One region of the Catellatospora aurea genome, then DNA from elsewhere that is predicted to be linked to it. Evidence: riboswitches for the same ligand, from Rfam matches in the RefSeq annotation. Region 1 holds a riboswitch; the other holds the start of a gene.
What was found. A riboswitch is a leader RNA that binds a small molecule or an ion and turns the genes downstream of it on or off. The one in region 1 is predicted to bind cobalamin.

Region 1 (9,353 bases):
GCCGCCGCGGACGCGCAGGTCCCCGTCGTCCACCCGGTCCGCAGCGCCTTCGGGCGATCTTTCGCGGTCCGGGGAAGATCGGGTTCCCGCAGCTCCGGCACATCCGTTCCCGTCACGGCGGCCACGCCGCGGCTCCGGCCACGAGAAGCCGGCCGTGCACCGGCCGACTTCCTCGGCAGCTCTACCCCGTGCCGCTTCGTCGCGGCCGGAACGCCGGACGCATCCGGGGCGGCCGGCTCAGCCGCAGCAGGAACGTCGGGCTCGCCCGAAGCGGGCGTCTCGGTCGCGGCAGGAACGCCGGACGCGCCCGGGGCGGCTGGCTCAGTCACGGCAGGAACGTCGGGCTCGCCCAGTGCGGGCAGGTCAGTCACGGCTTGCTCGCAGGGCGGCGCGGGCCGCCGGGTCGGCCCGGCGGAAGCCGTGGAAGTGGCCGGGGTGGTACAGGTGGCTTCGCGTGCCGCCGGCCTCGCCGAGCGCGGGCCCGACCAGGAACAGCGTGTGTTTCCAGAGCTTGTGCTCCTTGACCGCCGCCGCCAGGGTGCCGACCGTGCAACGCACGATCAGCTCCTCCGGCCAGGTCACCCGGTAGGCCACCACCACGGGCGTATCGGGCGCGTACCCGCCCGCCAGCAGCTCATCCGCGAGCTGCCCCGACCGGGCCGCGGACAGGAACACCGCCATCGTCGCGCCGTGCGCGGCGAACGCGCGGACGGACTCCCGCTCCGGCATCGGGGTCTTGCCGCCCTCCAGCCGGGTCAGCACCACCGACTGCGCCACCTCGGGCACGGTCAGCTCCCGCTGCACCGCCGCGGCGGCCGCCGTGAACGAGGACACCCCGGGGATCACCTCGGTCGGCAGGCCCAGCTCGCGGCACGCGTCGAGCTGCTCGCCGAGCGCGCCCCACAGCGCCGGGTCGCCGGAGTGGATCCGCGCGACGACCAGGTCGCGCTCGGCGGCCTCGCGGTACAGGTCGAGCGTCTGCTCCAGGGTCAGCGCCGCCGAGTCCACGATCCGCGCCCCCGGCCGGGCGTGCCCGAGCACGTCCGGGTGGACCAGGCTGGCCGCCCAGACCACCACGTCGGCGGCGGCGATCGCGGCCGCGCCGCGCAGGGTGAGCAGGTCGGCCGCGCCGGGCCCGGCTCCGATGAAGACGACCTTCACAGCTTTCCTCCTCGTGCGTCCCGGCGGCCCGGCACCAGCACCGCCGACAGGTACGGCGCCTCGACCGCCTCGGCCAGCGGCGTCACGCTCTGGCCCGGCAGCCCCAGCCGGGTGCCGAGCACCGCCTCGTCCAGCCGCCCGGCCTCCCTGACCGCGTTGACCACGTCCGCCAGGTGCCGGCCGCCCTTGTACGCGACCACCGTCCCGTCCTGCGCGTACGCCAGGGCGGCCGGCAGTGCCGTCGCGCCCCGGGCCAGCGGCACCAGCACCAGGGGCTCCATGCCCTCGGCGAGCGGAACCCCGGCCGCGGCGGCGAGCGCCTGCATCGCGGTGATCCCGGGTGCGGTCTGCACCGCCACCTCGGGCAGCAGCGCGCGGACGGTCGCGGCTAGATAGCCGAAGGTCGAGTACACGTTGGGGTCGCCGATGGTGGCGAACGCGGCGGTGCCGCCGGTCTCGCGCAGCCAGTCGGCGACGCGCTCACCGGCGGCGTCCCAGTGGGACTCGCGGCGGCGCGCGTCGTCGCGCTCGTTGAGGGCGAAGACCAGCCGCTCGACGCGGTCGTGGCCGGCGTGCGCGCGTACCGTCGCCTCGGCGCGGCCCTGCTCGGCCAGGTCCATCACGGGCACGAACACCCGGCCGGCCTCGCGCAGCAGCCGCACCGCCTGCAGCGTCACCAGTTCCGGGTCGCCGGGACCGACCCCCACCCCGATCAGGCGCATGCGGCACGCACCATCCGGCGGGCGAAGTCCGGGTGCCCCGCCCAGTGCAGGTGCAGGTACGACGCGTGCACCCCGCCCTGGACGAAGCCCTCGGCGGACCGGCCGCGCCACGCCCACGCGGGCGACGGCCCGGCCTCGGGGGTCACCGCGGTGCGGTGGAACTCGTGCCCGGTGACCCGGGTTCCCGGGTCGGCGAGCACGCTGCCGGACACCGCGACCGCGTCGCGGTAGCCCAGCGTGAGCCGCTCGGTCAGCACCGCCTCGGCGTCGAGCACCCCGCACATCTCGCGCCCGTCCAGTGACCTGGCCAGCCACAGCAGCCCGGCGCACTCGGCGGCGATCGGCGCGCCCGCGGCGGCGAGTGCGCGTACCGCGTCGCGCAGCGGCTTGTTGGCGGCCAGCTCGTCGCCGTACACCTCGGGAAAGCCGCCGCCCACGACCAGCCCGGCGGTGCCTCTCGGCAGCGCCTCGTCGCGCAGCGGGTCGACGTGCACGACCTCGGCCCCGGCGGCGCGCAGCAGTTCGGCCTGCTCGGCATAGCCGAACGTGAACGCGGGCCCGCCCGCGACCGCGATCACGGGCCGGTCCCCGGCTTCGGCCGACGTTCCGTCCGCTTCCAGCCCGGCCTGCCGCGCTCCGGCCGCCTCGGCCGCCGCCCGCACGGCCTCGGCCGCCGACCACGGCGTCACCGCCAGCGGCGGCGCGCTGTGCGCCACCGCCAGCACCTCGCCGAGGTCCACCCCGTCCTCGACCAGCGCGCCCATGGCCCGCACCGCGTCCACCGCCGCGCCGCTGCGCTCGGCGGCGGGCACCAGCCCGAGGTGCCGGGACGGCACCGCCACCGCACCGGCGCGCCGCAGCACGCCGAGCACCGGCGTGCCGACCTCCTCGCAGGCCTCGCGCAGGATCTGTTCGTGCCGGTCCGAGCCGACCCGGTTGAGCACCACCCCGGCCAGCCGCACCGAGCCGAACGAGCGGAACCCGTGCAGCAGCGCGGCGACCGACCGGCCCTGGCCGGTCGCGTCCACCACGAACACCACCGGCGCGTCCAGCAGCCGCGCCACGTGCGCGGTCGAGCCGAAGTCGCCCTCCCCCGAGCGGCCGTCGTACAGGCCCATCACGCCCTCGACGACCGCCACCTGTGCACCGGTCGCCCCGTGCGCGAACAGCGGCGCGACCAGGTCCTCGCCGACCAGCGACGGGTCCAGGTTGCGGCCGGGCCGCCCGCAGGCCAGCGAGTGGTAGGTCGGGTCGATGTAGTCCGGACCGACCTTGAACCCGGCCGCGGTCATGCCGCGCGCCGTCAACGCCGCCAGCAGCCCCGTCGCCACGGTCGTCTTCCCGTGCCCCGACGCCGCCGCGGCCACCACGATCCTGGGCACCTTCACCATGCGCTGTCCGTTCGCGACTGCGGGGCTCGCTGCGCTCTCTCCTCGCGCTTCACCATTCGATCCCCGCCTGGCCCTTGCGTCCCATGTCCATCGGGTGCTTCACCTTGCCCATCTCGGTGACCAGGTCGGCCAGCTCCAGCAGCGGCGGCGCGGCGTACCGGCCGGTGATCACGACGTGCTGGGAGCCCGGACGGGTGCGCAGAGTCTCGACCACGTCGGCCGTGTCCACCCAGCCCCAGTGCATCGGGTAGGTGAACTCGTCGAGCACGTAGAAGCCGTACCGCTGCGCCAGCAGGTCGCGTTTGACCTGGGCCCAGCCCTCGGCCGCCTCGGCGGCGTGGTCGCGCTCGTCGCCGGGCCGGGCCAGCCACGACCAGCCCTCGCCCATCTTGTGCCAGGTCACCGGCGCGCCCGCGCCTGACTCGTCGTACGCGCGGCCCAGCGCCCGGAACGCGGCCTCCTCGCCGACCCGCCACTTGGGACTCTTGACGAACTGGAAGACCGCGATCGGCCAGCCCACGTTCCAGGCCCGCAGGGCCATGCCGAACGCCGCGGTCGACTTGCCCTTGCCGATTCCGGTGTGCACGGCCAGCACCGGGGACCTCCGGCGCTGGCGCGTGGTGAGCCCGTCGTCGGGCACGGTCTCCGGCTTGCCCTGCGGCATCAGCGGCCTCCACTCGTCTGCGTCATGCCGCCCTCCGGCGGTCCCGGCGGGCCACCCCGGCCAGCCCTTGCGCGGTCACCTCGGCCAGCGGCACGTGCTCCGCGCCGAGCCGTGCCGCCAGGCGGGCGGCGAGCCCGAGCCGCACCACCCCCGACTCGCAGTCCACGACCACCGCCGACACCCCGGTCGCGGCGAGCCCGCCCGCGATACGCATGGCCTCGCCGACCGGGTCCGCCCCGGCGGTGGCCCGGCCGTCGGTCACCAGCACCAGCAGCGCGCGCCGGTGCGGGTCGCGCAGCCGCTCGACCCGCAGCGTGTGCGCCGCCCGGCGCAGTCCCGCGGCCAGCGGGGTACGCCCGCCCGTGGGCAGCTCGCGCAGCCGCGCCGCGCCGGCCTCCACGCTGGACGTCGGCGGCAGCGCCAGCTCCGCCTCGCTGCCCCGGAAGGTGACCAGGCCGACCTTGTCGCGCCGCTGGTACACGCCGAGCAGCTGCGACAGCACCACGCCCTTCACCGCGCCCATGCGCTGCCGGGCGGCCATCGAGCCGGAGGCGTCCACGCAGAACAGCACCAGGTTCGACTCGCGCCCCTGCCGCACCGGCTCGCGCAGATCGGCCGCGACCAGCCGCAGCGGGCCGCCGGGGGTCCGGCCCCGGGCGTGCTGCCGCCCGGCCGCCGCCCGCACGGTCGCCGCCAGGTGCAGCGCGGCCAGGGTGCCGCCGGGCACCCGCGCGCCGACGGTCCGGCCCATCCGGGTGTACGCGGGCGAGCGCCGCCCCGCCGCGCCCTCCCCCACCCCCTGCACCGCGAACAGCCGCGCCCGCCGTGGCGTCGCCGCCTCGGCGTGCTGCTGCCCCGCCGACACGTAACGCCCCTCGTCGGCCCCGTCCCGCTGCCGCGTGTCCCCCTGCGGCACCGGCCGCGGCGGCGTGCCGCCCTCGTCCGGGACCGCACCGCCGGGCCCGCCCGGCCGCGGACCGCCGTCCGGACCGTCGTCGTCCAGGCCGCCGTCGGGCCCGTCGTCCGGACCGGAGCCGTCCGGCCCGTCACCGTCCAGGTCGGCATCACCGTCGAGATCGGCCTTCGGGGCGCCCGCGCCGCCCGCCGCACGGTCCTGGTCGCCGGGAGCACCCGGGCCGTCGTGGGAGCCGTCGGGTTCAGCCGGCGGGGGTGCGCTGTTCAGCGCGTCCTCCAGGGCCTGCTCGTCGAGGTCCGGGGCGTCGAACGGGTCGCGCCGGCGGCGGTGCGGCAGCGCCAGCCGGGCCGCGTCCCGCACGTCCTGCTCGGTGACCCGGCCGCGGCCGTGCCACGCGGCCAGGGCCAGCGCGGCGCGGGCCACCACCAGGTCGGCCCGCAGCCCGTCCACCTCGAACGCGGCGCACACGTGCGCGATGCGGGTCAGCTCGGCGTCGGGCAGCTCCACCGCGGGCAGCCGCCGCCGGGCGGCGTCGATACTTTCGGCCAGCTCGGCATCGGCTTCGGCCCACCGCGCCGCGAACCCGGCCGGGTCGGCCTCGTACGCCAGCCGCCGCCGCACCACCTCGACCCGCTCCTTCGGCTCGCGCGGGGCGCGCACCTGCACCGCCAGCCCGAACCGGTCGAGCAGCTGCGGGCGCAGCTCGCCCTCCTCCGGGTTCATGGTCCCCACCAGCAGGAACCGGGCGGCATGGCGCACCGACACGCCGTCGCGCTCCACGTACGCCTCTCCCATCGCGGCGGCGTCGAGCAGCAGGTCCACCAGGTGGTCGTGGAGCAGGTTCACCTCGTCGACGTAGAGCACGCCGCGGTGCGCCCCGGCCAGCAGGCCCGGCGAGTACGCGGCCTGCCCCGCGGTCAGCGCCCGCTCCAGGTCCAGCGCGCCGACCAGCCGGTCCTCGGTCGCCCCGACGGGCAGCTCGATCAGCCTGGCGCGCCGGACGATGACGTCCTGACCGGCCCTGTGCGGCCCGTCCGGGCACGCGCCGTACGGCGACGCCGGGTCGCAGCCGAACCGGCACCCGGCGACGACCTCAACCTGCGGCAGCAGCCCGGCCAGCGCCCGCACCACGGTGGACTTGGCGGTGCCCTTCTCGCCGCGCACCAGCACCCCGCCGATGGCGGGCGAGACGGCGTTGAGCAGCAGGGCGAGCCGGAGGTCGGCGAGGCCGACGACGGCGGAGAACGGGTACAGCGGGGTCAAAGCCCGCTCAGGCACGAGCCCATGCGCGAGTCCTCTCCGCGGGTTTCCTCGCCCGCGAAATCCGGTGTGGTGACGCCGTGCGGCGTCGCGAGCGGCCGGAGTGTCCTGGCTCCCGGATCGACGCTTCCCCTCGGCCTTCCAACCGTGTCAACGGCCGTGGCCTGGTGCCGAAACGGCGCGCGTCGTGAGACGGAGCCGCTCGGGAGGGGTCGCTCCCCGGTGACAGTGGCGGGACCGCCCCGGACTCGCACCGGGTTCCTCCACTGCCGCTCACCGGCCATCGTGACGGACGCGGTGCGCCGCGTCAAAGCGGGTCGCCCGGACGGAGGTCTGTGTCACGCCCCGGCGGGCGTGACATCAGCACGTAACAATTAACTTCGATATTGCTATGTATCGTTGTCTTCCGCTAGCTTCCAGGGAAACTCTCCGGCGATCCGGCGCCAGAAGCGCTCGGCGCCGGGTGGACCTTGGGAGGATCCTGTGCGGAATTCACTACGAACGGCGCTGCGCGCCGGCGCGATCGCGCTGGCCGGCGCCATGCTCGCCCTGGGCTCGGCCGCCGTCCCGGCGCAGGCCGCGCCCTCCGGCGACGGCTCGGTCACGCCTCAGGTCGTCGGCGGGACCCGGGCCGCGCAGGGCGAGTTCCCGTGGATGGTGCGCCTGTCCATGGGCTGCGGCGGCGCGATGTACACCCAGAGCCTGGTGCTGACCGCCGCCCACTGCGTCGGCGCGACCGGCAACAACACCTCGATCACGGCCACCTGGGGCGTCGTCGACCTGCAGGACCCGACCCGCACCACCCGCACCTCGAACTACGTCTACCGTGCCCCGGGCTACAACGGCACCGGCAAGGACTGGGCGCTGATCCGCCTGTCCAGCCCGATCACCACCGCCCCGCTGCTGAAGATCGCCACGGACACGTCGCTGCACAGCGGCAACTTCGACGTGATGGGCTGGGGCGCGGCCACCGAGGGCGGCGGCCAGCAGCGTTACCTGCTCAAGGCGCAGGTCCCGTTCATCACCGACACGCAGTGCCAGAGCGCCGGCGGCGAGTACTCCGGCCTGGTCTTCAACGAGGAGATCTGCGCGGGCAACTGGAGCTCCGGCGGCGTCGACACGTGCCAGGGCGACTCCGGCGGCCCGATGGTCAAGAAGAACGCCGCCAACGAGTGGATCCAGGTCGGCATCGTGAGCTGGGGCATCGGCTGCGCCCGCCCGCAGAACCCGGGTGTGTACACCGAGGTCCGCTACTTCGCGACCGACATCTACAACGCGGCGGTCTCCCTCGGCGGGGCCCCGGGCGGCGTCTCCGTCACCGGCCCCGGCAACCAGTCGACCGTCGTCGGCACCGCGGTCACCCTGAACAGCTCCGCCTCCGGCGGCACGTCGCCGTACAGCTGGTCGGCCGGCGGCCTGCCGGCCGGCACCTCGATCAGCTCCTCGACCGGCCAGATCACCGGCACGCCGACCACCGCGGGCACCTACACCGTGACCGTCACCGCGACCGACAGCGCGAGCAAGACCGGCACCGCCTCGTTCACCTGGACGGTCAACCCGGTCGGCAGCTGCGCCGCGGCCACCAACGGCACCGACGTGAGCATTCCGGACAACAACAGCACCGGGGTGTACAGCAACATCACGATCTCCGGCTGCACGGGCAACGCCGGTTCGTCGTCCAAGGTCGAGGTGCACATCGTGCACACGTACAAGGGTGACCTGATCGTGGACCTCGTCGCGCCGGACGGCTCGGTGTACAACCTGCACAACCGGTCGGGCGGCAGCACCGACAACATCGACACCATCTACACGGTGAACCTGTCCTCCGAGGTCAAGAACGGCACCTGGCGCCTGCGCGCCCGCGACGCCGCCTCGATCGACACCGGCTACATCAACTCCTGGACGCTCACCCTCTGAGTCCGTCGCACCATCCCCGGGCCCGGCTCCGCGACCAGCGGAGCCGGGCCTGCTCCCGACCCGCCTCCACCGACCCCCTCGGAGGTAACCCGTGCGCAGACTCGCGCTCGTCCTCACCACCCTGGCCACCGGCCTCGCCCTCACCGTGCCCGGCCCGGCCGGCGGCGCGCCCGCCGACGATAGCCACCTGCCTGGATTCACCCTCGCCGGCTCCCAGCAGTACCTGGTCACCGGCCCGCAGACCTTCGCCGACCGCGACGCGGTCGCCCGCACCGGAGCGGCGATCGACCTGATCGAGCACGGCAAGATCTACATCACCGCGAACACGACCGAGGCCGACCGCATCCGCCGCCTGGGCTTCGGCCTGGAGCTGCTGCCCCCGCCGTCCTCGCGGGTCTCCGGGCCGAACGCGGTCCCGCTCGACTTCCCGTCGGCCGACGGCGGCTTCCACAACTACGCCGAGATGAACAGCGAGATCAACCAGATCGTCGCCGACCACCCGACGCTGGTCCGCAAGTCCGTCATCGGCACCTCGTACGAGGGCCGCCAGATCGTCGCGCTGAAGATCTCCGACAACGTCGCCACCGACGAGAACGAGCCCGAGATCCTGTTCAACGCGCACCTGCACGCCCGCGAGCACCTCACCGTCGAGATGGCGCTCTACCTGGCCAACCTGTTCACCGACGCGTACGCCACCGACAGCCGGGTCAAGGCCGTGGTCGACTCGCGCGAGATCTGGATCGTGCCGGACCTCAACCCCGACGGCGGCGAGTACGACATCGCCACCGGCTCCTACCGCTCCTGGCGCAAGAACCGCCAGCCCAACTCGGGCAGCTCGGCGGTCGGCACCGACATCAACCGCAACTTCGGCTACAAGTGGGGCTGCTGCGGCGGCTCCTCGGGCAGCCCGTCGTCGGAGACCTACCGCGGCCCGTCGGCGTTCTCCACCCCGGAGGCGTCCGTGCTGCGCGACTTCGTGCTGTCCCGCCGCGTCGGCGGCGTGCAGCAGATCAAGGCGAACATCGACTTCCACACGTACGGCGAGCTGATCCTGTGGCCGTTCGGCTACACCACCGCCGACACCGTGAACCCGGGCATGACCACCGACGAGCGCAACACGTTCGCCACCATCGGCCAGCAGATGGCGGCGACCAACTCCTACACCCCCGAACAGGGCAGCGACCTGTACGTCACCGACGGCGACATCACCGACTGGCTCTGGGGCGACCAGCGCATCTGGACGTACACCTTCGAGATGTATCCGAAGTCGTCCAGCCCCGGCTTCTACCCGCCGGACGAGGTCATCGCGGCGCAGACCTCCC
Region 2 (9,353 bases), on a different contig from region 1:
GCCGACGTGGTGGATGGTGCGCCAGTCGTTCGGGTCGGTGGCGAAGAAGACCAGGTCGCCGGGGAGCAGCGCGTACTTGCTGACCGTCTTGGCGCGGGTGCCGTAGTACTGGTCCTTGGCGACCCGGTTGAGGGTGATCCCGGCGGCCTTGTACGACGCCAGCATCAGGCCGGAGCAGTCGTAGGTGTTCGGACCCTCGTCGCCCCAGCGGTAGGGCTTGCCGCGCTGGCTGAGCGCGAACAGGACGGCCTTCTGCGCCTTGGCCGCGGCGACCAGGCCCGCGTTGCTCTTGCCTGGGCTGTAGTTGCCGAGGTTCTGCTCCTGGATCTCGCGCAGCCGGTCCGCTTCGGACTGGAGCTCGGCGAGCCGCCGCTTCAGCTCCAGGAACGCGACCTCTTTGCGCTTGAACTCCTTCTCCACAGCCGAATACGCCGTGGAGGCGTCCTGCTCGGCGGTGATGGCCGTGGTGAGCACCGTGTAGGCCTGGCGCTCGGCCTGCTGCGCGGTGGCGAGGTCGTTGAGCACCGCCTCGGTCTCCGGCGTGGACTCGGTGCGCGGGATCAGCTGACCCAGCTCGCCGAGCGAGTCGCCCAGCCGCGGCGGAGCCTTCACGGCTGCCTGGTATTCGGCGACGGCCGCGGCCTCGGCGGCCTCCTTCGCCACCCGCAGCGTGTCGGCGGTGGCCCGCCAGGCGTAGTCGGCCATCGCCTTGGCCACGACCGAATTGCTGTAGGCCTGGTAGAGCTCGCTGCGGCGGGCGCCGAGCACGGACAGCTCCAGCTCGGCGGCGCTGTACTGCGCCAGCAGCGCGGCGTGGGCGGTCAGCGGCTGGGTGCGGGGCATGCTCAGCGAGCCGAACGGCAGCGTCGGCAGCCCGTCGGGCTGGGGGCGCAGACCGGCGTCGGGAATCGAGGTGATCTTCGAGCCGATCGGCGGGTCAGCGGCCGCGGGCATGGCGATGCCACCGGCGATGAGCGCGCTGAGAACAGCCGAGCCCACCGCGACCTGACTCTGCCGTCGAGCCTGCCCGCTGCGACGCTTGGACATCGTTGGCCCCGTCCTCCCCGTTGGTCCCACAAGGTTCCTACCGGAAATCAGGATCGCTGTCGACCCTTCTGTCCCGGTGGCGTCAAGCTGAACAGCAGCTGTCAAGGGCAGCAGCAGGCACGTCGGCGGCACGTCGTAGGCTCACTGCCATGGACGTTGGTTTGAAGCGGGAGCTGGAGCAGAAGGTCTACGCCGGGGAGCGGCTCAGCCGCGAGGACGGCGAGGCGCTCTACGCGAGTGACGATCTGGCCTGGCTGGGGCGGCTCGCGCACCACGTCCGGACGGAGAAGAACGGCGACCGGGTGATGTTCAACGTCAACCGGCACCTGAACCTGACGAACGTCTGCTCGGCCAGCTGCGCCTACTGCTCCTTCCAGCGCAAGCCTGGTGAGAAGGACGCCTACACCATGCGGGTGGAGCAGGCCGTCGCCAAGGCGCTGGAGATGAAGGACGAGCAGCTCACCGAGCTGCACATCGTCAACGGTCTGCACCCGACGCTGCCGTGGCGCTACTACCCGCGCGTGCTCAAGGAGCTCAAGCAGGCGCTGCCGAACGTCAAGCTGAAGGCGTTCACCGCGACCGAGGTGCAGTGGTTCGAGAAGATCTCCGGCCTGACCGCCGACGCGATCCTCGACGAGCTGATGGAGGCGGGCCTGGAGTCGCTGACCGGCGGTGGCGCCGAGATCTTCGACTGGGAGGTCCGGCAGCACATCGTCGACCACGCCTGCCACTGGGAGGACTGGTCGCGCATCCACCGCCTGGCGCACAGCAAGGGCCTGCGCACCCCCTCGACGATGCTCTACGGCCACATCGAGGAGCCGCGGCACCGCGTCGACCACGTGCTGCGCCTGCGTGAGCTGCAGGACGAGACCGGCGGCTTCACCGTCTTCATCCCGCTGCGCTACCAGCACGACTTCCACGACAGCGCGGACGGCAAGATCCGCAACCGGATCCAGGCGCGCACCACGATGGCGAGCCCAGCCGAGTCGCTGAAGACGTTCGCGGTGTCCCGGCTGATGCTGGACAACTTCGACCACATCAAGTGCTTCTGGGTCATGCACGGCCTGTCGCTGGCCCAGCTGTCGCTGAACTTCGGCGTCGACGACCTGGACGGCTCGGTCGTCGAGTACAAGATCACGCACGACGCGGACTCGTACGGCACGCCGAACACCATGCACCGCGACGACCTGCTCCACCTGATCTGGGACGCGGGCTTCAGCCCCGTCGAGCGGGACACCCGCTACCAGGTCGTCAAGGAGTACGGCGCGCCGGTCAGCATGGCCGAGCGGCGCAGCGAGCCGCAGCAGGTCTGGGCCTGACGGGTGGCCGATCCGCAGAGCCCGGCCGAGGAGCAGCGCAAGGGCCCGCGGCGGGACGCGTCCGGGCGCATCGTCTCGCTCACCGACCTGGTGGCGTACGCGCTGGCCGGGTTCGCCATCAGCGTGCTCGGCATGGTCGCCTTCGACGGACTGTTCGCCCTGCTCGGCATGGGCGAGTTCGGTGACCTCACCGGCTGGCTCGCGGTGATCTTCCCGGCGATCATCTTCGTCGAGCAGTTCAAGGCGGCGGCGGGCCACCGCGGGCGGCTCGCCGTGGCCCCGGCCGCCGGTCTGGCGGCCGTGGTGCTCGGCGTGCTCGCGGTGGGCGTGGCGTCGGGATTGCCGCCGCTGGTCTCCGGCGGGCTGGGCGCGCTGGTCACCACGGTGGTGTACGCCGTGCTCTGGCACCTCGGCCTGGCGGCCGCCGAACGGGGCTGACCGGCCTCTCGCGCGGGGCTGACCGAGGCCTGGCAGGTTCGGCGGCTACCCTGGACCGGTGAGTCCTGCTGTCAAGTACACGCTCGCCAGGCTGATGCTCTTCCTGGCCGTCTTCGCCGCGCTGTGGTTCGTGCCGAACCTGAGCATGCTGCTCAAGCTGATGATCGCCATCCTGGTCTCGGCAGCGGCGAGCTATTTCCTGCTGCGCAACCTGCGTGACGACGTGGCTGCCCAGGTCGAGGGCGCGGTGGACCGCCGCAGGGCCGAGAAGGACCGGCTGCGTGCCGCCCTGGCCGGCGAGACCGAGCCCGGCGAAGACGTGCCCGCCGCCGAGGCCGAAGAGGTCCACAAGACCCAGGCGTGATGAGCCTGCGCACATCCTCCACTCCGCGTCGCGAGCATCGGCACGGGTGTGTATTAGCGTGTCGGCTGACTGTCCCGCAGCGAAGCCGGTGTGAACCCGGCGCTGTCCCGCAACTGTGATCCCACCTCGGTGGGCGAGCCAGGTCGCCTGCGGCAGTCGCGAACCACGCTCTCGAGGAAGGGCGTCTCGCGGACCGGGCTGCCCCACCTGATCGGGCCCTGTCGGCGAAGGACCTGCCTCGACCGATAGGAGGATCAGTGCGTACCCGTTTCCTGTCCCGCCGCGCGTTCGGCGCGCTGGCCGCCGCCGGCCTCGTCGCCGTGCTCGGTGCCTGCGCCACGAACGACCCGGCGACCCCTACCCCGTCGAGCGCCGCCGCGGCGTACCCGGTGACCGTCGGCTCGGTGACCCTGCCCGCGCAGCCGGTGAAGATCGTGTCGCTGTCGCCGACGACGACCGAGATGCTCTTCGCGATCGGCGCCGGCGGCCAGGTCGTCGCCGCCGACGACAACTCGAACTTCCCGGCGAACGCGCCGAAGACGGAGCTGTCCGGCTTCCAGCCCAACGCCGAGGCCGTCGCCGCCAAGAGCCCCGACCTGGTCGTGCTCAGCACCGACGCCAACAACGTGGTCGCCCAGCTGACCACCCTCAAGATCCCGGTGTACGTGGCTCCGGCCGCCGTGACGCTGGACGACACGTACCAGCAGCTCGCCGAGCTGGGTGAGCTGACCGGGCACAAGACCGAGGCCGCCGCGCTCGCCCAGCGGATGAAGGACGACATCGCCAAGCTGGTCAAGGACCTGCCCAAGCGCGCGACCCCACTGTCCTACTACTACGAGCTGGACCCGACGCTGTACTCGGTGACCTCGAAGACGTTCATCGGCTCGCTGTTCGAGCTGGCCGGGCTGGAGAACGTGGCCGACGCCGCCGACACCAAGGGCAGCGGCTACCCGCAGCTCACCGCCGAGTCGCTGGTCAAGTCGAACCCTGACCTGATCTTCCTGGCCGACACCAAGTGCTGCCAGCAGAGCCTGGACACCGTCAAGGCCCGTGCGGGCTGGGCCGGCATGACCGCGGTCAGCAAGGGCCAGGTCATCGCGCTGGACGACGACATCGCCTCGCGCTGGGGTCCCCGCGTCGTCGACCTGATCCGCGCGATCGTCGACGCCGCGAACAAGGTCCCGGCCTGACGTGACGACACTGCGACCGGCACGGCTGCGTCCCGGGTGGCTCGCCGCCGGGATCGGAGCCGTGCTGGTCGCGCTCGTCGCCGGGGTCGCCCTGGGCCCGGTGACGCTGCCGCCCGGCTCGGTCGCCGCCGAGCTGCTCAACCTGATCCCCGGCGTGGACCTGCCGTCGGGGCTGAACGAGCGCGAGATCGCCATCATCACCGAGCTGCGGCTGCCCCGGGTGGTGCTGGGCCTGCTGGTCGGCGCGATGCTGTCCCTGGCCGGCGGCTGCTACCAGGGCGTCTTCCGCAACCCGCTGGCCGACCCGTACCTGCTCGGCGTCGCCGCGGGCGCCGGGCTCGGCGCGACCATGGCGATCGCGTTCCGGGCCGGGGCGGTGCTGCCGCTGGCCGCGTTCGCCGGGGCGGGTATCGCGGTCGTGGTCACCTACCTGCTCGGGGTGGCCGGCGGGCGGGACCGCTCGTCGGCGACGCTGATCCTGGCCGGGGTGGCCGTGTCGAGCTTCCTCGCCGCGATCCAGACCTACCTGCTCCAGCGCAATGTGGACACCATCCGCGAGGTGTACTCCTGGCTGCTCGGGCGGCTGGCCACCAACGGCTGGCACGAGGTGACGCTGCTGCTGCCGTACTCGGTGGTCACCACGGTCGTGGTGCTGGCCCTGCGCCGGGAGCTGGACGTGCTCAGCGTCGGCGACACCGAGGCGGCGAGCCTGGGCCTGCACCCGCAGCGCTCCCGGTTGATCCTGCTGGCCGCGGCCTCGCTGGGCACCGCCGCCGCGGTCGCCGTGTCGGGGCTGATCGGCTTCGTCGGCATCATCGTGCCGCACGTGGTGCGCCTGCTGGCCGGTGGTTCGTACCGCTCGATCCTGCCGCTGTCGCTGCTGTTCGGCGCGGCCTTCCTCGCCCTGGCCGACCTGGCCGCGCGCACCCTGATCGCCCCGGGCGAGCTGCCGATCGGCGTGGTCACCGCGTTCTTCGGCGCCCCGTTCTTCATCCTCGTGCTGCGCTCGACCCGGCGGGTGAGCGTCTGATGCTGGCCGTCGAGGACGTCCGGGTGACCCTGGGCGACGCCGAGATCCTGCACGGCATGGACCTGACCGTGGCCTCCGGCGAGTGGGTCACCGTGATCGGCCCCAACGGCGCGGGCAAGTCGACCCTGCTGCGGGCCGTGGGCGGCGCGGTGCCACACCACGGAAAGATCATCATCGACGGTACGCCGACCAGCGCGCTGCCACGCCGCCGCCGCGCCCAGCTCGTTGCGACCGTGGCGCAGCAGCCCGTGGTGCCGCCCGGGATGCGGGTGCTCGACTACGTGCTGCTCGGGCGCACCCCCTACATCGCCCCGCTGGGCCGTGAGTCGGCGCAGGATCTGTCCATCGTGGAGCAGGTGCTCGACTCCCTGGAGCTGCGCCGGTTCATCGGCCGGGAGCTGGAGACGCTGTCCGGCGGCGAGCGTCAGCGGGTGTTCCTGGCCCGTGCGCTGGCCCAGGGCGCGCCGCTGCTGCTGCTCGACGAGCCCACCTCGGCCCTGGACATCGGCCACCAGCAGGAGGTGCTCGAACTGGTCGACCGGCTGCGCAAGGAACGCGCGCTGACCGTGCTCGCCACCATGCACGACCTGTCCGTGGCAGGCGAGTACGCCGACCGCCTGGTGCTGCTGGCCGAGGGCAGGGTCGCCGCCGACGGGCCGCCGGAGCAGGTGCTGACCGAGGAACTGCTCGCCCTGCACTACCGTGCCCGGGTGCGGGTGATCGCGGGCGAGTTCGGCCCGATCGTGGTCCCGGTCCGCGTCAACTGATCTCGCGTACCGCCGCGAGCGCCCGGTCCACGTCGGCCTCGTTCGTCACGATGCTCGTGCCGAACCGCAGGTAGGACGGGTTGTACGGGGTCGTGCTGGTGATGACGTCCTTGGCTGCCAGCACCGAGACGGCCGCAGCCGGACTCATCGACTTCAGCTCGCAGCAGACGAGTCCCGCACTCAGCTCGGGAGACTTCGGCGTGATCACTGTGACGCCGTCGATCCCGGCCAGGCCTTCCTTGAGCCGGGTGGCCAGCTCGGTCGTACGCGACGCGACGCGGGCGCGGGTCAGCGCGGCGTGGAAGTCGAACGCCTGCTCCAGCGCCCACAGGTGCTCGAAGTTGTGGTAGCCGCCAGGCGACGCCGACGGCGCGGGCAGCGCCGGGTCGAAACCCAGCCAGTGCGCGAACCCGGCCTGCTCGAAGGTGGGGATGGCGGGCCGGAACCGGGCCCAGGCCTCGGGGCGGCCCCAGATCATCCCCGTGCCGCGCGGCCCGAACAGCCATTTGTGGCAGCCCGAGACGAGGAAGTCGCAGCCCAGGTCGACGGCGCTCGCGTCGACCGCGCCGAAGCCGTGCACCCCGTCCACGCACAGCAGCGCCCGCCGGTCCGGCGGCAGGTCGCGGTTGTGTGCGGAGAGCACGTCGGCGATCGCCCGGATCGGCATCCGCAACCCGGTGCTGGAGTGCACCCAGGTCACCGCGACGATCCGGGTGGCCGGGGTGAGCGACTTGGCGACGGCCTGCGCGATCTGGTCGGTGCTCGCGGTGGCGGGCTCGGCGAACAGCCGCACCCGGCGGACCGTCACGCCGTCGCGGGCCGCGCGCAGGCGCAGGGACTCGTGCGTGGAGTAGAAGTCGTGCTCGGTGGTCAGCACCTCGTCGCCGGGCCGTAGCGCGATCCCGCCGTAGAGCAGGCCGAGGCCCATCGTGGTCGAGTCGGTGAAGTAGACGTGGTCGCCGGATCCGCCGAGGTACTTGCCCGCCGCGAGGTGCAGCCGCTGCCGGGCGTTCTCCTCCTGGGCGTGCAGGTAGCCGACCGTGTCCTTGTCCAGGCCCTCGCGGTGCCGCGCGATCGCCGCCCGTACGTCGGCCGGCGGACTGGCGAACACGAAGGCGGCGAACTGCGCCTTGGCCGTGTCCAGCAGGAACTGCCGCCGCACGCTGTCCCAGCTGGTCGGGTCCAGCGGTGCGTACACCGGCGGCGGATTCTCGACGACGGCGTCCTCGTCGCATGCCGACAGTGCGCCCAGCGCGGCGGTGGCGGTCAATCCGCCCAGCAGCCCCCGACGGCTGACAGAGAGCTCACCCATCGCCATATCGGACCACGCCCGCCGCCTATGTGCCACCACCCGTTGACCCGATCCGGCTTGCGAGCGGCACCCGCGTAGTCCTCGGTGAGCGTCTACATCTTTTTTGATGTGGCCACATCAAAAAAGATGTAGACGCAGCCGGACATGCTTGCTCGCGCGGAGCCGTCAAGCGGTCGCGCCGGTGCGGGTCAGACGCGCAGGGGTTCCGGGAGGGGTTCGGTGTGCAGGACGATGAGGCTGGTGACGGCGCGGGTGAGGGCGACGTAGAGGCGGTGCAGGCCGCGCGGTTCGGCGGCGACGATGGCGGCGGGTTCGAGCACGATCACGTGGTCGTACTCCAGACCCTTGACCATGGTGGCGGGCACGACGGTGAGGCGGCCGTCGCCGTCCAGCTCGGACGGTTCGAGACCGGCCGCGTGCAGGGCGTCGAGCACGTCCGGCACGGCCGCGTCGGCGGCGATGACGCCGACCGAGCCCTCCCGGGTCAGCGCGGTCCGGGCCGCGGCGACCACGTCGGCGGACTCGGTGACCTCCAGCGAGCCGTCCCGGCGCAGCGAGCGGGCGGGTGGCACCGCGACGTCGAGGGCGGGCAGCAGCCGGTTGGCCAGCGCGACGACCGCGGCCGGGACCCGGAAGCCGGTGCTCAGCGGCACGATGCGGCCGTCGGGGCGGCCCAGGTGGCCGAGCATGTCGCGCCAGTCGCGGGCGGCCCACGGCGTGGTGCCCTGGGCGAGGTCGCCGAGGATGGTCAGCGAGCCGTGGCCGCTGCGCCTGGCCAGCGCTCGCGCCTGCATCGGGGACAGGTCCTGCGCTTCGTCGACGACGATGTGCCCGAACCCGGCGGGCCGGTCGAGCAGCCCCGCGATCTCGTCGGCCAGCACTGCGTCGGCCGCGGTCCACGGGGCGGTACGCAGGCTGCGCGGCGGTTTCGGCCAGTGCAGCAACTCCTGCTCGTCGGGGGAGAGTAGCCCGTCGGCGGCCCGGCTCAGCGCTTCGGCGTCGGTGTAGAGGTCGGCCAGCAACTGCTGCGGGGTGACGGCGGGCCAGCAGTGGTCCAGCAGGTCGGCCACGGCCTTGACCTTGCCCATCTTGCGCAGCCAGGAGTCCGGCGGGGAGTCGCCGCGGCGGGCTTCGGACTGCCGTTGCAGCAGCCCCACCACCCGGGCGCGCACCCGCTCCCGGCCCAGCGCGTACGGCGGCTGCTCGCGGCGGACCTCGTCGACGACCCGGCGCAGCACACCCTCGTCGACGCGCCAGCGGTAGGAGCCGTCCGAGACGGTGATCGGGCCGGCGGGGCGGGCGATCCGGGCCCACAGGGCGCGGTGCAGCACCTGCGCCATCCGTGCGTCGTGCTTGAGCGTGGCGGCCGCGACGCCGTCCTCGGCGCGGACCGGCAGGTGGTCGAGCAGCTCGGCGACGGTGGACTGGGACACCTCCAGCTCGCCGAGGGCGGGCAGGACCGCGGAGATGTAGTGCAGGAACGCGCGGTTCGGACCGATGATCATCACGCCGGACCGGCGCAGCCGCTCCCGGTGCAGGTAGACCAGGTACGCGGCGCGGTGCAGGCCGACCGCGGTTTTTCCGGTGCCGGGCGCGCCCTGTACGCAGATGGTGTCCTCCAGGTCGGCGCGGACCAGTTCGTCCTGCTCGGGCTGGATGGTCGCGACGATGTCGCGCATCGGGCCCACGCGGGGCCGCTCGATCTCGGCGGTGAGGATGGCGCTGTCGGTGCCCAGTTCCTGGCCGCTGTCGAGGTGCTCGTCCTCGAAGCTGGTCAGCGCCGTGGTGCCGCCGGCCCCCGCGGGCGACCAGCCGAACCGGCGGCGGACCGCCACTTCCTGCGGATCACGGACGCTGGCCTGGTAGAAGCGGCGCGACATGGGCGC

Region 2: linked by a shared signal. The riboswitch ahead of ACFQO7_RS13755 (ABC transporter substrate-binding protein) and the one ahead of ACFQO7_RS10295 (VWA domain-containing protein) in region 1 are both predicted to bind cobalamin.

Annotation. Positions count from the first base shown of each region.
Region 1 is NZ_JBHTAC010000008.1:50,873-60,225, reverse strand. Features, by position in the region: gene ACFQO7_RS10320 (cobalt-precorrin-5B (C(1))-methyltransferase) at 1-116, opposite strand, end outside; gene cobM (precorrin-4 C(11)-methyltransferase) at 364-1,161, opposite strand; gene cobI (precorrin-2 C(20)-methyltransferase) at 1,158-1,883, opposite strand; gene ACFQO7_RS10305 (cobyrinate a,c-diamide synthase) at 1,874-3,274, opposite strand; gene cobO (cob(I)yrinic acid a,c-diamide adenosyltransferase) at 3,324-3,938, opposite strand; gene ACFQO7_RS10295 (VWA domain-containing protein) at 3,961-6,132, opposite strand; cobalamin riboswitch at 6,217-6,377, opposite strand; gene ACFQO7_RS10290 (trypsin-like serine protease) at 6,598-8,031, shown strand; gene ACFQO7_RS10285 (M14 family zinc carboxypeptidase) at 8,123-9,353, shown strand, end outside.
Region 2 is NZ_JBHTAC010000011.1:169,772-179,124, reverse strand. Features, by position in the region: gene ACFQO7_RS13775 (C40 family peptidase) at 1-1,047, opposite strand, end outside; gene mqnE (aminofutalosine synthase MqnE) at 1,197-2,366, shown strand; gene ACFQO7_RS13765 (hypothetical protein) at 2,370-2,804, shown strand; gene ACFQO7_RS13760 (DUF4229 domain-containing protein) at 2,863-3,168, shown strand; cobalamin riboswitch at 3,198-3,337, shown strand; gene ACFQO7_RS13755 (ABC transporter substrate-binding protein) at 3,441-4,358, shown strand; gene ACFQO7_RS13750 (FecCD family ABC transporter permease) at 4,360-5,388, shown strand; gene ACFQO7_RS13745 (ABC transporter ATP-binding protein) at 5,388-6,155, shown strand; gene ACFQO7_RS13740 (aminotransferase class V-fold PLP-dependent enzyme) at 6,148-7,467, opposite strand; gene ACFQO7_RS13735 (HelD family protein) at 7,656-9,353, opposite strand, start outside.